One region of the Streptomyces sp. NBC_00670 genome, then DNA from elsewhere that is predicted to be linked to it. Evidence: predicted binding sites of a transcription regulator. Region 1 holds the regulator's gene; the other holds the start of a gene.

Region 1 (7,250 bases):
TGGGACCAGCGCGTCGTCGACTACCTGGTCAAGCAGTTCCAGTCCGGGCACGGCGTGGACCTGTCCAAGGACAAGATGGCGCTCCAGCGTCTGCGCGAGGCCGCCGAGAAGGCGAAGATCGAGCTGTCCTCGTCCTCCGAGACCTCGATCAACCTGCCCTACATCACCGCCTCCGCCGAGGGCCCCCTGCACCTCGACGAGAAGCTCACCCGCGCCCAGTTCCAGCAGCTGACCGCGGACCTCCTGGAGCGCTGCAAGACGCCGTTCCACAACGTCATCAAGGACGCCGGGATCCAGCTCAGCGAGATCGACCACGTCGTTCTCGTCGGCGGCTCGACCCGTATGCCGGCCGTCGCCGAGCTCGTCAAGGAGCTGACCGGCGGCAAGGACGCCAACAAGGGCGTCAACCCGGACGAGGTCGTCGCCATCGGCGCCTCGCTCCAGGCCGGTGTCCTCAAGGGTGAGGTCAAGGACGTCCTGCTCCTCGACGTGACCCCGCTGTCCCTCGGTATCGAGACCAAGGGCGGCATCATGACCAAGCTCATCGAGCGGAACACGACGATCCCGACCAAGCGGTCCGAGATCTTCACCACCGCCGAGGACAACCAGCCCTCCGTGCAGATCCAGGTCTACCAGGGCGAGCGCGAGATCGCGGCGTACAACAAGAAGCTCGGGATGTTCGAGCTGACGGGTCTGCCGCCGGCCCCGCGCGGCGTGCCGCAGATCGAGGTCTCCTTCGACATCGACGCCAACGGCATCATGCACGTCACGGCGAAGGACCTCGGCACCGGCAAGGAGCAGAAGATGACCGTCACCGGCGGCTCCTCGCTGCCGAAGGACGAGGTCGACCGGATGCGCCAGGAGGCCGAGCAGTACGCGGACGAGGACCACCGCCGCCGCGAGGCCGCCGAGACCCGCAACCAGGGCGAGCAGCTCGTCTACCAGACGGAGAAGTTCCTCAAGGACAACGAGGACAAGGTCCCCGGTGACGTGAAGACGGAGGTGGAGACCGCGCTCGGCGAGCTGAAGGAGACGCTCAAGGGCGAGGACACCGCTGAAATCCGTACCGCCACGGAGAAGGTCGCCGCCGTCTCGCAGAAGCTGGGCCAGGCCCTGTACGCCGACGCCCAGGCCCAGCAGGCCGCCGGTGGCGCCGAGGCGGGCGCCGGCGCCGGCCAGCCGAAGGCCGACGACGACGTGGTGGACGCCGAGATCGTCGACGACGAGCGCAAGGACGGTGCCGCGTGACGGAGGAGACCCCGGGCTTCGACGAGCAGCAGCCCGACGTCCCCTCCGGCGCGACCTCCGACGACGCCGAGCCGAAGGCCGCCTCCTCCGCCAAGGAGGAGGGGGCGGCCCCGGCCGGGGACGCCGCTCAGACGGCCGGTCTGACGGCCCAGCTGGACCAGGTGCGCACCGCCCTCGGCGAGCGCACCGCGGACCTCCAGCGGCTGCAGGCCGAGTACCAGAACTACCGGCGCCGGGTCGAGCGCGACCGGGTCACGGTCAAGGAGATCGCCACCGCGAGCCTCCTGTCCGAGCTCCTGCCCGTGCTCGACGACATCGGCCGCGCGCGCGACCACGACGAACTGGTCGGCGGCTTCAAGTCGGTGGCCGAGTCGCTGGAGACGGTGGCGGCCAAGCTGGGTCTGCAGCAGTTCGGCAAGGAGGGCGAGCCCTTCGACCCGACGATCCACGAGGCCCTGATGCACAGTTACGCGCCGGACGTCACCGAGACGACGTGCGTGGCGATTCTGCAGCCGGGGTATCGCCTCGGTGAGCGCACCATCCGCCCCGCGCGGGTGGCGGTCGCCGAGCCCCAGCCCGGCGCGCAGACGGCTCTGGCGGACTCCGCCGAGGCCGAGGGTGCCAAGGGCGCCGACGCAGACGACAAGGAGAGCGGTGGCCCGGACGAGGGCTGAGCTCGCACACGCAAGGAAGGAGGGACGTCGGGGATGAGCACCAAGGACTTCATCGAGAAGGACTACTACAAGGTCCTCGGCGTCCCCAAGGACGCCACCGAGGCCGAGATCAAGAAGGCGTACCGGAAGCTCGCCCGCGAGTTCCACCCGGACGCCAACAAGGGCAACGCCAAGGCGGAGGAACGTTTCAAGGAGATCTCCGAGGCGAACGACGTCCTCGGGGACCCCAAGAAGCGCAAGGAGTACGACGAGGCCCGGACGCTGTTCGGCAACGGCGGGTTCCGTCCGGGCCCCGGTGCCGGCGGCGGCGGAACGTTCAACTTCGACCTGGGCGACCTCTTCGGAGGCGGCGCCCAGGGCGGGGGCGGCGGTGCGCAGGGCGGCTTCGGCGGCGGACTCGGTGACGTCTTCGGGGGCCTGTTCAACCGCGGCGGCGCGGGCACCGGCACACGCACCCAGCCGCGGCGCGGCCAGGACGTGGAGTCCGAGGTCTCGCTGAGCTTCACGGAGGCGGTCGACGGCGCCACGGTGCCGCTGCGGATGTCCAGCCAGCAGCCGTGCAAGGCCTGTTCGGGCACCGGCGACAAGAACGGCACACCGCGCGTGTGCCCGACCTGCGTCGGTACGGGACAGGTGGCGCGCGGCTCCGGCGGCGGCTTCTCGCTGACCGACCCGTGCCCGGACTGCAAGGGCCGCGGCCTGATCGCCGAGGACCCCTGCGAGGTCTGCAAGGGCTCCGGGCGCGCGAAGTCCTCGCGCACCATGCAGGTGCGCATCCCGGCGGGCGTCAGCGACGGGCAGCGGATCCGGCTGCGCGGCAAGGGCGCCCCCGGCGAGCGCGGCGGCCCGGCGGGCGACCTCTACGTCGTCGTGCACGTCGGGACGCACCCGGTGTTCGGCCGCAAGGACGACAACCTCACCGTCACGGTCCCCGTCACCTTCGCGGAGGCGGCGCTCGGCGGCGAGGTGCGGGTGCCCACCCTGGGCGGCCCGCCCGTCACCCTGAAGCTGCCCCCGGGCACGCCCAACGGGCGCACGATGCGCGCCCGCGGCAAGGGCGCGGTCCGCAAGGACGGCTCCCGCGGGGACCTGCTGGTCACCGTCGAGGTGAGTGTGCCCAAGGACGTGTCGGGGAAGGCTCGTGACGCGCTGGAGGCGTATCGCGAGGCGACCGCGGGGGAGGACCCGCGGGCGGAGCTGTTCGAGTCCGCGAAGGGAGCATGAGGACGCCATGGACACATCCGGTCGTCGTCGCAATCCGTACGAACTGACGGAAGAAACCCCGGTGTACGTCATCTCGGTGGCGGCACAGCTGTCCGGACTGCACCCGCAGACCCTTCGTCAGTACGACCGGCTGGGTCTGGTCTCGCCCGACCGCACCGCCGGGCGCGGCCGCCGCTACTCGGCCCGCGACATCGAACTGCTCCGCCAGGTGCAGCAGTTGTCGCAGGACGAGGGCATCAACCTGGCCGGCATCAAGCGGATCATCGAACTGGAGAACCAGGTCGCCGCGCTCCAGCAGCGCGTGGCCGAGCTCCAGTCGACGGTCGAGGGCGCGGCGGCGGCGATGCGGCAGCGCGAGGCGGCGGTGCACGCCTCCTACCGGCGCGATCTGGTGCCGTACCAGGAGGTGCAGCAGACCAGTGCGCTGGTGGTGTGGCGCCCCAAGCGCCAGCCCCCGCAGGCCGCCGACTGACGTCTCGGCCGACGTCTTTGCCGATGTCCGGCCCGGCGTCCGGCTGACGGAGCAGCAGAGGCTGGAGGGGCCGATTCCGGCCAGGGAGCCGGGAGACCGCAGGGTCTCCCGGCTCTCGTCGTTCCCGGGGGTTTTCGTCCGGTGGCTTGCCCCGATTCCCCGCTCTTTCTGTCTTCTTGTGAGACTGCTCGACGCTCGCGGTCATTCGTGTGATTGCATGAACAACGCGAAGCGACATGCGCACCGTTACTCCTTGATCATTCACGGACCTCTCACAGGACGGCTGTTGCCATGTCGTTAACCGGTACTCCTTGACGCTGAGTGCCGTGCACGCGTTGGCTTTCAGCCACATGGCCCGCGCACGCTCCCTCCTGTCCGGAAGGCACCTGATGTGAACACTCGTAACACCCGCAAGACCGCGCGTCGCACCCTCCTGGCGCTGTCCGCCGCGACCGCGGCCCTGTCCCTGAGCGCATGCGGCCTGATCGACGGCGTCGGCAGCGACGACGCCTCGGCGACGCCGGACAAGGGCAACGACATCACGGTGGGCCTGCTTCTCCCGGAGAAGGAGAACCAGCGTTACGAGAAGTTCGACTACCCGATCATCAAGGACCAGGTCCGTGTCCTGACCAAGAACCAGGGCAAGGTCGTCTACGCCAACGCCGAGGCAGACGCCAACCGGCAGAGCGCGCAGATGGAGGGGATGATCCACGACAAGGTCGACATCATCCTGCTGGACGCGGTGAACGCCGAGGCGATCAAGGCCACCGTGCGCAAGGCCAAGGACGCCGGCATCCCCGTCATCGCCTACGACCGGCTGGCGCAGGGCCCGGTCGACGCGTACATCTCCTTCGACAACGAGCTGGTCGGCCAGGTGCAGGGCCGTGCCGTCGTCGAGGCGCTCGGCAGCAAGTCGGGGACCGGCAAGGTCGTCATGATGAACGGCTCCAAGGCCGACCCCAACGCGGCCCAGTTCAAGAAGGGCGCGCTCAGCGAACTCCAGAACAAGGTGAACGTCGTCAAGTCGTACGACGTCGTCGACTGGAAGCCGGAGAACGCCAAGAAGGACATGGCGCAGGCGATCGCCGCGGTCGGCGTGGACAACATCGACGCGGTGTACTCCGCCAACGACGGCATGGCCGGCGCCGCCATCGACGCGCTGAAGGAGGCCGGCGCCGCCAAGATCCCGCCGGTGACCGGCCAGGACGCGGAACTGCCGGCCGTGCAGCGGATCATCGCCGGCCAGCAGTACATGAGCGTCTACAAGCCGTACCCGGAGGAGGCCACCAACGCCGCGGAGATGGCGGTGGCCAAGGTGCAGGGCCGGTCGATCGAGTTCGACGCGCTGACCCGCGACTCCGTGGACAGCCCGACGACCAAGAAGATCCCCTCGATGCTGGTGCAGGTCGTCGCCCTCACCAAGGACAACGTTCAGGACACGGTCCTGAAGGACAGCATCTGGACCCTCAAGGAGATCTGCACCGCCAAGTACAAGGCGGACTGCGACCGGCTCGGGCTGAAGTAGCCCGCACGCACGTCAGGAAGCCCGGCGGTCACCGACCGCCGGGCTTCCGCGTTTCCCGCCCCCGTCCGACGCGTTCTTCGCTTCCCGCCCGTGCCGGGCCGGAAGAAGGAAGGGGAAAACCGGCCTGTTCGAGAACAATCGCGGGCAGTCTCGGGGAGGGCCCGTGTTGCGGAGGCGGGCGGGTCCGCGCATAGTTGCGCTGCGCGGGAACCCGAGGGCGTACGGAAGCCCCGGGGCGGCGCGGGAAGTCGAGGGCGGGAGCCAGGGGTGGGAGATGGCCGGGCACGGGACGGACACGCATCCGCACGGTGCTGACCACCTGTGCGAGGCCGGCCACCGCGTCTACTCCCGGGCCGTACGGCGCGGCCGGATCCCCCGCACGGACGCCGACCCGGTGCCCTGCCTGGTCGAACTGGCCCTGCTGCACCCCGATCCGGACGACATGGACTGGCTGGTGCCGACCCCGCCGCAGGAGGTCATGACCCGGCTGCTGCGCGGACTGCACGACGAGGTGAGCGCCAGCCGCACCCGGGTGGGCGCGGCGGTCGCCGCCGTGGAGTGGTACGCCGGGCTCGGCGGCCGTGAACAGCCCCCGGCCGAACGGTCCGCGATCCGCGTCCTGGACGGACTGCCGCGGATCCGCGCCGCGGTGGACGAGGCGACCGCCGGCTGCGTCTCCGAGGTGCTCACGGTGCAGCCGGGCGGCATCCGGCGCGAGGACGAGCTCGCCGAAGGGCTGCACCGGGGGCTCGAGATGCGCCGGCGGGGGGTGCGGATGCGGGACCTGTACACCCATGTCGCCCGGCACGGGCAGGGGTTGCACACCTACCTGGAGCTGATGGACGGGGCGGCCGAGGCCCGTACGCTCGACGAGGTCACCGAGCGGCTGATCCTGTTCGACCGCACGGTCGCCTTCATCCCCGCCAACTCCGACCGGACGGTGGCGCTCGAACTGCGCCACCCCGCGCTGGTGGAGTACCTGGTCACCGTCTTCGAACGGCTGTGGCGCCTCGCGATCCCGCTCACCTCGCCGCTGCCGAAGACCGGCATCGACGGCATCACCCACCGCGAACGGTCCATCGCCGCGCTGCTCGCGGAGGGACACCAGGACGCGGCCGTGGCGGAGCGGCTGGGGATCAGCGTGCGCACCTGCCGCGCGCACATCGCGCGGCTGTCGGAGACGCTGGGGGCGGCGAGCCGGACGCAGCTGGGCGTGCGGATCGCCCAGGCGGGCCTGGACGGCCCGCCGGGCACCCCGGGACTCCTCCCGGTCCCCGCCCCGGCGGGAGAGGCGCGCACGGCGCGTTGAGGGGCGTACGACGGCGATTGTGCGCCGTCGGCGCACGGCCGGACCTCAGTGCTCCCGCCCAGACCCCGGCACCCCCGCTCCGGACCTCAGTGCTCCCGCTCCAGAATCCCCGACTGGGCGATGAGATAGCCCAGTTGGGCCCGGCTGCCGCTGCCCAGCGCGGCCGCCAGCTTGGCGATGTGCGCCCGGCAGGTGCGTACGTTCATGCCCAGCCGGCGCGCGATCGCCTCGTCCACGTGCCCCTCGATCAGCAGCTTGGCGATCGACCGCTGCACCCCGGTGATGCCCTCGGGCGTCGACTCGTAGGGCACCTCGTCCATCAGCGGCGTCGCCCGCTGCCACAGGTGCTCGAAGACCTTGATGAGGTACTGCACGAGCCCGGGGTGGCGCAGCTCCAGGGCGATCTGGTTGTCGTCCTGCGCGGGGATGAACGCCACGGTGTCGTCGCAGATGATCAGCCGCTCGATGAGCTGTTCCAGCGTGCGTATCTCAACCTTCGCACCCGCCATCTGGTCCACATAGGCGAAGGTGCTCTGACTGTGCCGGACGGTGTGCTGGTAGAGCGTGCGCATCGCCAGGCCGCGCTCTATGAGCGGCTTGCTGCGTTCCAGCGCCTGGCTCAGGATGTGTTCCGGACGGCTGCCGCCCGGCTGCACGGTGAGCACCTCGGTGCGTGCCTCGGCCACGGCCACGTCCAGCGCGGCGTGGATGCGGGCGTTGCCCTCCAGCACGGTGATGGCGTGCGTGGTGGCGGGCTTCTGCGCGCTCAGCGCGAGAAAGGGCTGGAAGGCGTCCGCG
Region 2 (7,250 bases), 1.0 Mb from region 1:
ACGGCTCCCGACCCTCCCAGTGGCGCTGGGCAGTGGCCCCACTTCGCCCGGCCCGCCACCCGAAGGAGTGAACCCCGGCGGGGAGTTGGCGGGCAAGTTCCTCCGGCGTGTGCCAGAGCGGTGCGCGGCGGGCCGGTTGGACGTCGGGGCCGCGCTTTGGCAATATTCGCCGCCACGCTTCACCGGATCCCATCAATCGGTGCCAAATCCGGCGGCGGGAGCGGGTGTCCGCGCCCTTCCGGCGGCGAATGACGGGCTTTTGTGAACCCTGTGAAGGGCTCGTGCAGACTGGCCGGATGCGTACGGAACTGATCTCGGAACCCGCCGGCCCCGGCCGTCCCAACGAGGACTTCGCCGCCCTCGCGCTGCCCGCCTCGGGACAGGGCGGCGCGCTGGCGGTACTGGACGGGGTGACGCCGCCGGCGGCCGAGCCGGGATGTACGCACTCGGTGCCGTGGTTCTGTGCGCGGCTGGGCGGTGCCCTGACCGAACTGTCCGTTTCCCGGCGGGATCTGTCGCTGCCACAGGTGCTGTCCGCGGCGATTTCCCGCACGGCGGACGCACACGCCACGACCTGTGACCTTTCTCACCCGCGCACGCCGCAGGCAACCGTGGCGGTGGCGCGCTGGGACGAGGCGGTGGTGGAGTACCTGGTCCTGTGCGACGCGGTGCTGTTGCTGGAGTCGACGGACGGGACGGTCACGCCGGTCCTCGACGACCGCCTGGCCCGTCTGCCGCGCACGGCGCTCACCTCGGCGGCGGTGGTGGACGGGACGCTGCGCAACAAGGAGGGCGGCTTCTTCACGGCGGCCGCGGATCCGGGGGTGGCGGGGCGGGCGGTGAGCGGGACGGTGCCGCGGGGGTCCGTCCGGGCGCTGGCCGCCCTGACGGACGGGGCGGGGCGGTGGGTGGAGACGTTCGGGGAGGGCGGGTGGGGGGAGCTGTTCGGGGTGCTGCGGGGGGAGGGTGCGGGGGTGTTGGTGGAGCGGGTGCGGGAGTTGGAGCGCGGCGATGCGGAGGCCCGCGCCCGGTTGGGCGCGGCGAAGACGCATGACGACGCGACGGTGGTGTTCGTGGAGCTGTGACCAAACTCTGGGGCGCGTTGTCGGCCGCGGGTCGGTGGGGGCTGGTCGCGCAGTTCCCCGCGCCCCCTAAAAGCAGGGGGCGCCCCCAGGTCTTCAGGGGCGCGAGGCTGTGTCGATGTGCGGCTCCGCCGCGTGGGCGCGAGCAACCACGAACCACCCGCAGCCGCCCAACAACCCGTACCCCCGAGCTATGAGGCGCCGTCCGCGCCGTCCTCCTCCCACCCCGTGATCCCCCGGTTCAACTCCCGCAACAGCCTCGCCAGCTCAGCCACCTCTCGCGCATCCCAGTGCGCGAGCTTCCGCACATACCGCGCCCGCCGCGCCACCCGTACGCTCGCGACCCGCCGGCCGCCCTCCTCCGTGAGGTGGACGAGCCAGGCGCGCCCGTCCGCCGGGTCCGGTTCGCGGGCGACGAGGCCGAGTTCCTCCAGCGCCCGCAGCTGGCGGGACATCGTCGCCTTGCCCACCCCGACGAACGCCGCGAGATCCGTCGCCCGCTGCCGCCCGCACTCCTCGAGCCGTACGAGCAGCCCGTACGCGGCGGGCTCCAGATCGGGGTGGACCTCGCGCGCCATCTCGCCCTGCTGGGCCCTGGCGCGCCGCATCAGCATGGTCAACTCCCGCTCCAGGGCGAGGAATTCCGGCGGGGCCTGCTCACCGCCGGACACCGGCGCCGTCCGGACGGTGCCGGACCCGCCCTCCCTGGTTCCGTCCTCGTGCACGTCAGCACTCCCGAGCTGGTTCCGCCGTACTGAAAGTCTCCGCCACGCGTGGCCGTTGCCGCAGTTCCGCCAGTATTTCGCAGGCGTAGACCAACGGCAGCCTCCGGCCCCCCTTCCCGGGCCCGGGTCTCCGTGCGTAGTCTCCCGTGCCGCCAGGACACGCCAGGCAGTGCACGCCGGACCACCGACCCACCGGAACTGCGCAGTCTTTCCAAGGGGGTCCGGGGGCGAAGCCCCCGGGAACGGGAAGGGTAGGGGCGGCGGGGGCGAAAAACTGCCCCGCCGCACCCCACCCCTCACGCAGCCACCGGCGCCGCATCCCGAGAGACATCCACCGGCGCCAGCGCCAACTCCAGCACCTGCCGCACATCCGTCACCGGATGCACCTCCAGCTTGGACAGCACCTCCGCCGGCACCTCATCCAGATCCGCCTCGTTCCGCTTCGGGATGATCACCGTCGTCACCCCCGCCCGATGCGCCGCCAGCAACTTCTGCTTCACGCCCCCGATCGGCAAGACCCGCCCGGTCAGCGACACCTCCCCCGTCATCGCCACATCCGTCCGCACGAGCCGCCCGCTCAGCAGCGAGGCCAACGCCGTGGTCATCGTGACCCCCGCACTCGGCCCGTCCTTCGGCACGGCCCCCGCCGGGAAGTGAATGTGCACCCCCCGGTCCTTGAGGTCACCCACCGGCAGCTCCAGCTCCGCCCCGTGCGACCGCAGGAAGCTCAGCGCGATCTGCGCCGACTCCTTCATCACGTCGCCGAGCTGCCCGGTCAGCGTCAGTCCCGCCGCCCCGGTCTCGGGATCGGCCAGCGACGCCTCCACGAAGAGGACGTCGCCCCCCGCCCCGGTGACCGCGAGCCCGGTCGCGACCCCCGGCACGGCGGTGCGCCGCTCGGCCGGGTCCTGGGCGGACTCGGGCACGTGGTGCGGCCGCCCGATCAGCGCCCGCAGATCGTCCGCACCGACCGTGAAGGGCAGCTCGCGCTCGCCCAGTTCGTGCTGGGCGGCGACCTTGCGCAGCAGCCGGGCGATCGACCGCTCCAGGGTGCGCACACCCGCCTCCCGGGTGTACTCACCGGCCAGCCGGCGCAGCGCGCCCTCGTCGATCGTGACCTCCTCGACGGCCAGGCCCGCCCGCTCCAGCTGGCGCGGAAGCAGGTGGTCGCGGGCGATGACGACCTTCTCGTCCTCGGTGTAGCCGTCGAGCCGGACCAGTTCCATCCGGTCGAGCAGCGCCTCCGGAATGGCCTCCAGCACGTTGGCGGTGGCCAGGAAGACGACGTCGCTCAGGTCGAGTTCGACCTCCAGGTAGTGGTCCCGGAAGGTGTGGTTCTGCGCGGGGTCGAGGACTTCGAGCAGGGCTGCGGCCGGGTCGCCCCGGAAGTCGGAGCCGACCTTGTCGATCTCGTCGAGGAGGACGACCGGGTTCATGGACCCCGCCTCCTTGATCGCCCGTACGATGCGGCCGGGCAGCGCGCCGACGTACGTACGCCGGTGGCCGCGGATCTCCGCCTCGTCCCGGACGCCGCCGAGCGCGACGCGGACGAACGTGCGCCCCATCGCGTGGGCGACGCTCTCGCCGAGCGAGGTCTTGCCGACCCCGGGCGGGCCGACCAGCGCGAGCACGGCACCGCCGCGCCGGCCGCCGATCACTCCGAGTCCGCGGTCGGTACGGCGCTTGCGCACCGCGAGGTACTCGGTGATCCGCTCCTTGACGTCCTCCAGACCGGAGTGCTCGGCGTCCAGGACCGCCTTGGCGCCCTGGATGTCGTACGCGTCCTCGGTGCGCTCGTTCCACGGCAGCTCCAGGACCGTGTCGAGCCAGGTGCGGATCCAGGAGCCCTCGGGGGACTGGTCGCTGGAGCGCTCCAGCTTGTCGACCTCCTTGAGCGCGGCCTCGCGGACCTTCTCGGGCAGGTCGGCGGCCTCGACGCGGGCGCGGTAGTCGTCGGACTCCTCGCCGTCCTTCTCGCCGTTGATCTCGCGCAGTTCCTTGCGGACGGCCTCGAGCTGACGGCGCAGCAGGAACTCGCGCTGCTGCTTGTCGACGCCCTCCTGGACGTCCTTGGCGATCGTCTCGGCGACGTCCTGCTCGGCGAGGTGGTCGCGCAGGTGCTGGGTGGCGAGCTTGAGCCGCGCGACCGGGTCGGCGGTCTCGAGCAGCTCGACCTTCTGCTCGGTGGTCAGGAAGGGCGAGTAACCGGAGTTGTCGCCGAGCGCGGACACGTCGTCGATGGCCTGCACCCGGTCGACGACCTGCCAGGCACCGCGCTTGCGCAGCCACGCGGTGGCGAGCGCCTTGTACTCCTTCATCAGTTCGGTGACGTGCCCCGGCAGCGGCTCGGGCACGGTCTCCTCGATCCGGGTGCCCTCGACCCAGAGCGCGGCGCCCGGGCCGGTCGTACCGGCGCCGATCCGTACGCGGCTCCGGGCCCGGACGAGGGCGCCGGGGTCGCCGTCCGCGAGCCGGCCGACCTGCTCGACGGTGCCGAGGACGCCGGTGCCGGCGTAGGTGCCGTCGACGCGCGGCACGAGCAGCACGCGCGGCTTCCCGGGACTTCCCCCGGCGGCGGCCTGCGCCGCCTCCACGGCGGCGCGTACGTCGGAATCACTCAGGTCCAGCGGCACGACCATGCCCGGCAGGACGACCTCGTCGTCGAGCGGCAGCACGGGAAGGGCGAACGGCGTGGACGACGGGGACTCAGCAGCCATGATCTTCCTCTCGACAGCGAAGTTGAGCTATGCCGACTCAATGCACCTGAGCCCCCGAATGTTCCCCCACGGCCGTTCGCCCACAGCGATCACGACTCCACCCCCGCGAGGGTCGGGGGCGCGCGCTGTCTGCGCGGGGGGCGAAAAAAATCCCCCGCCCAACTCCCGTCACCTCACAATGACCCCATGCCCCACCCGGACCACAACCCCACCGAACCCCCCGTCACCCTCGACACCCGCCCCGGTCCCGCCGGCGACATCACCCTCCGCCGCCACGGCCCCCACCTCCAGATCATCGCCAACGGCTGCTTCCTCATGGACACCTCCGACGGCCGCTCCGAACGCCGCCTCGTCGACGCGGCCCACGAAGCCCTGACCGGAGGTCGGGAAAACCCCGCCGTCCTCATCGGCGGCCTCGGCGTCGGCTTCTCCCTCGCCCACGCCGCCGCCGACCCCCGCTGGGGCCCCATCACGGTCGTGGAACGCGAACCCGCCGTCATCGACTGGCACCGCACCGGCCCCCTCTCCCCCTACACCGCCGACGCCCGCGCGGACCCCCGCACCCGCATCCTCGAAGCGGATCTGATCACTTACGTCAATGAGACATCGGACACATACGACGCCCTCTGCCTGGACATCGACAACGGCCCCGACTGGACCGTCACCGAGGACAACGAAACCCTCTACTCGCCTCCCGGACTGGCAAGCTGCGCAAGGGTGTTGAGACCCGGTGGAGTACTCGCCGTATGGTCCGCACAGCCCTCTCCGGAATTTGAAGGAACCCTACGGAATGCCGGGTTCCAACAGGTGCGTACCGAAGAGATCCCCGTTGCCCGGGGCGTTCCCGACGTGGTTCACCTGGCGGTCCGACCCGGATAGCCGGGCGAGTGTTACTGCCCGTACGCTGCTCCCCTGACGCGGATCATTCAAAGCACAACGACGCGTCACCGCAGACATGGGATCACCCCACGGATTCCGGAAAGCAACCCCAGGGGCGGGCGATGGAGCAGACACACACCTCCCACAACGGCACGGCGACGACGAACGGCGCACAGCGCCGGGTTCTGGTGGTCGAGGACGACCAGACGATCGTCGATGCCATCGCGACCCGTCTGCGCGCCGAGGGATTTCTCGTGCAAACGGCGGGCGACGGCCCGTCCGCGGTGGACACCGCCGAAGCCTGGCAGCCCGATCTGCTGATCCTCGACATCATGCTGCCCGGCTTCGACGGGCTCGAGGTCTGCCGCCGGGTGCAGGCCCAGCGCCCGGTGCCGGTGCTGATGCTCACCGCGCGGGACGACGAGACCGACATGCTGGTCGGTCTCGGCGTCGGCGCCGACGACTACATGACCAAGCCGTTCTCCATGCGGGAACTGGCCGCCCGGGTGCACGTCCTGCTGCGCCGGGTGGAGCGGGCCGCGCTCGCCGCGACGACTCCGCGCTCGGGCATCCTCCGCCTGGGCGAACTGGAGATCGACCACGCACAGCGCCGGGTCCGGGTGCGCAGCGAGGACGTGCATCTGACGCCCACCGAGTTCGACCTGCTGGTGTGCCTCGCCAACACCCCGCGTGCCGTACTCTCGCGCGAGCAGCTGCTCGCCGAGGTGTGGGACTGGGCGGACGCGTCCGGGACGCGGACCGTGGACAGCCACATCAAGGCGCTGCGGCGGAAGATCGGTGCGGAGCGGATCCGCACGGTGCACGGTGTGGGCTACGCGCTGGAGACGCCGACGCCCTGAGCGGGCTCTCCCGCCCGGCTCCCGGCGGCAGCGCCGCCGGATTCCCGCGGGAGCCGGGCAGCCGAAGGGGGCTGGAAGCGATGAGCGGTGCCGGTGGAACGCGCCGGGGCGCGGTCTTCGGACGCGTGGCGGCCGCGGCGCGCGGGTCCGGCAGGGCGCGCCCCCGAAAACCGACGTCCGCAGGGCGCAAGGCACGCCCCGGACGCGCCCCGAGGACGTCGAGAGGCGCGACCGGGTACGGCACGGCCACCGGGCCGGGCCCCGGTCCCGAACACGAGTCCGGCCGCGGTCTGTGGCCCTTCTCCGTCAAGACCAAGCTCGGCACGCTGGTCGTCGTCTCCGTCTTCATCACCACCGGTCTGCTGATGATCGCCGTGCGGACCCAGACCGAGCTGCGCTTCATCACCGTCTTCTCGGTGATCGCCACCCTGCTGATCACCCAGTTCGTGGCGCACTCACTGACCGCCCCGCTGGACGAGATGAACGCCGTGGCCCGCTCCATCTCGCACGGCGACTACACCCGCCGGGTGCGCGAGAACCGCCGCGACGAGCTGGGCGACCTGGCGCAGACGATCAACCGCATGGCCGACGAGCTGGAGGCGCAGGACAGCCGGCGCAAGGAGCTGGTGGCGAACGTCTCGCACGAGCTGCGCACGCCCATCGCGGGGCTGCGCGCGGTGCTGGAGAACATCGTGGACGGCGTCACCGAGGCCGATCCCGAGACGATGCGCACGGCGCTGCGGCAGACCGAGCGGCTCGGCCGCCTGGTGGAGACGCTGCTGGACCTCTCCCGGCTGGACAACGGCGTCGTCCCGCTGAAGAAACGTCGCTTCGAGGTGTGGCCGTACCTGGCCGAGATGCTGAAGGAGGCCAACATGGTGGCCTCCGCGCGGGCGGGCATCGCCTCCGGCTCCGGCGGTCACACCCGCAAGGACGTCCATCTGCACCTCGACGTCCATCCGCCGGAGCTGACCGCGCACGCGGATC

The links. The regulator HspR, encoded in region 1, represses chaperone genes until heat shock. The targets are predictions, from matches to a motif close to TTGAGNNNNNNNNNCTCAA.
Region 2: lon (endopeptidase La) is a predicted target of HspR. The motif match lies at 4,547-4,565, and genes of this name have one in related genera.

The regions. Positions count from the first base shown of each region.
Region 1 is NZ_CP109017.1:3,931,724-3,938,973, forward strand. It holds gene dnaK (molecular chaperone DnaK) at 1-1,248, shown strand, start outside; gene grpE (nucleotide exchange factor GrpE) at 1,245-1,922, shown strand; gene dnaJ (molecular chaperone DnaJ) at 1,956-3,146, shown strand; gene OIE12_RS17490 (heat shock protein transcriptional repressor HspR) at 3,154-3,618, shown strand; gene OIE12_RS17495 (sugar ABC transporter substrate-binding protein) at 4,010-5,143, shown strand; gene OIE12_RS17500 (helix-turn-helix transcriptional regulator) at 5,418-6,452, shown strand; gene OIE12_RS17505 (helix-turn-helix transcriptional regulator) at 6,539-7,250, opposite strand, start outside.
Region 2 is NZ_CP109017.1:4,957,087-4,964,336, reverse strand. It holds gene OIE12_RS22180 (hypothetical protein) at 297-1,085, shown strand; gene OIE12_RS22175 (MarR family winged helix-turn-helix transcriptional regulator) at 1,274-1,807, opposite strand; gene lon (endopeptidase La) at 2,104-4,524, opposite strand; gene OIE12_RS22165 (spermidine synthase) at 4,711-5,403, shown strand; gene OIE12_RS22160 (response regulator transcription factor) at 5,526-6,263, shown strand; gene OIE12_RS22155 (HAMP domain-containing sensor histidine kinase) at 6,554-7,250, shown strand, end outside.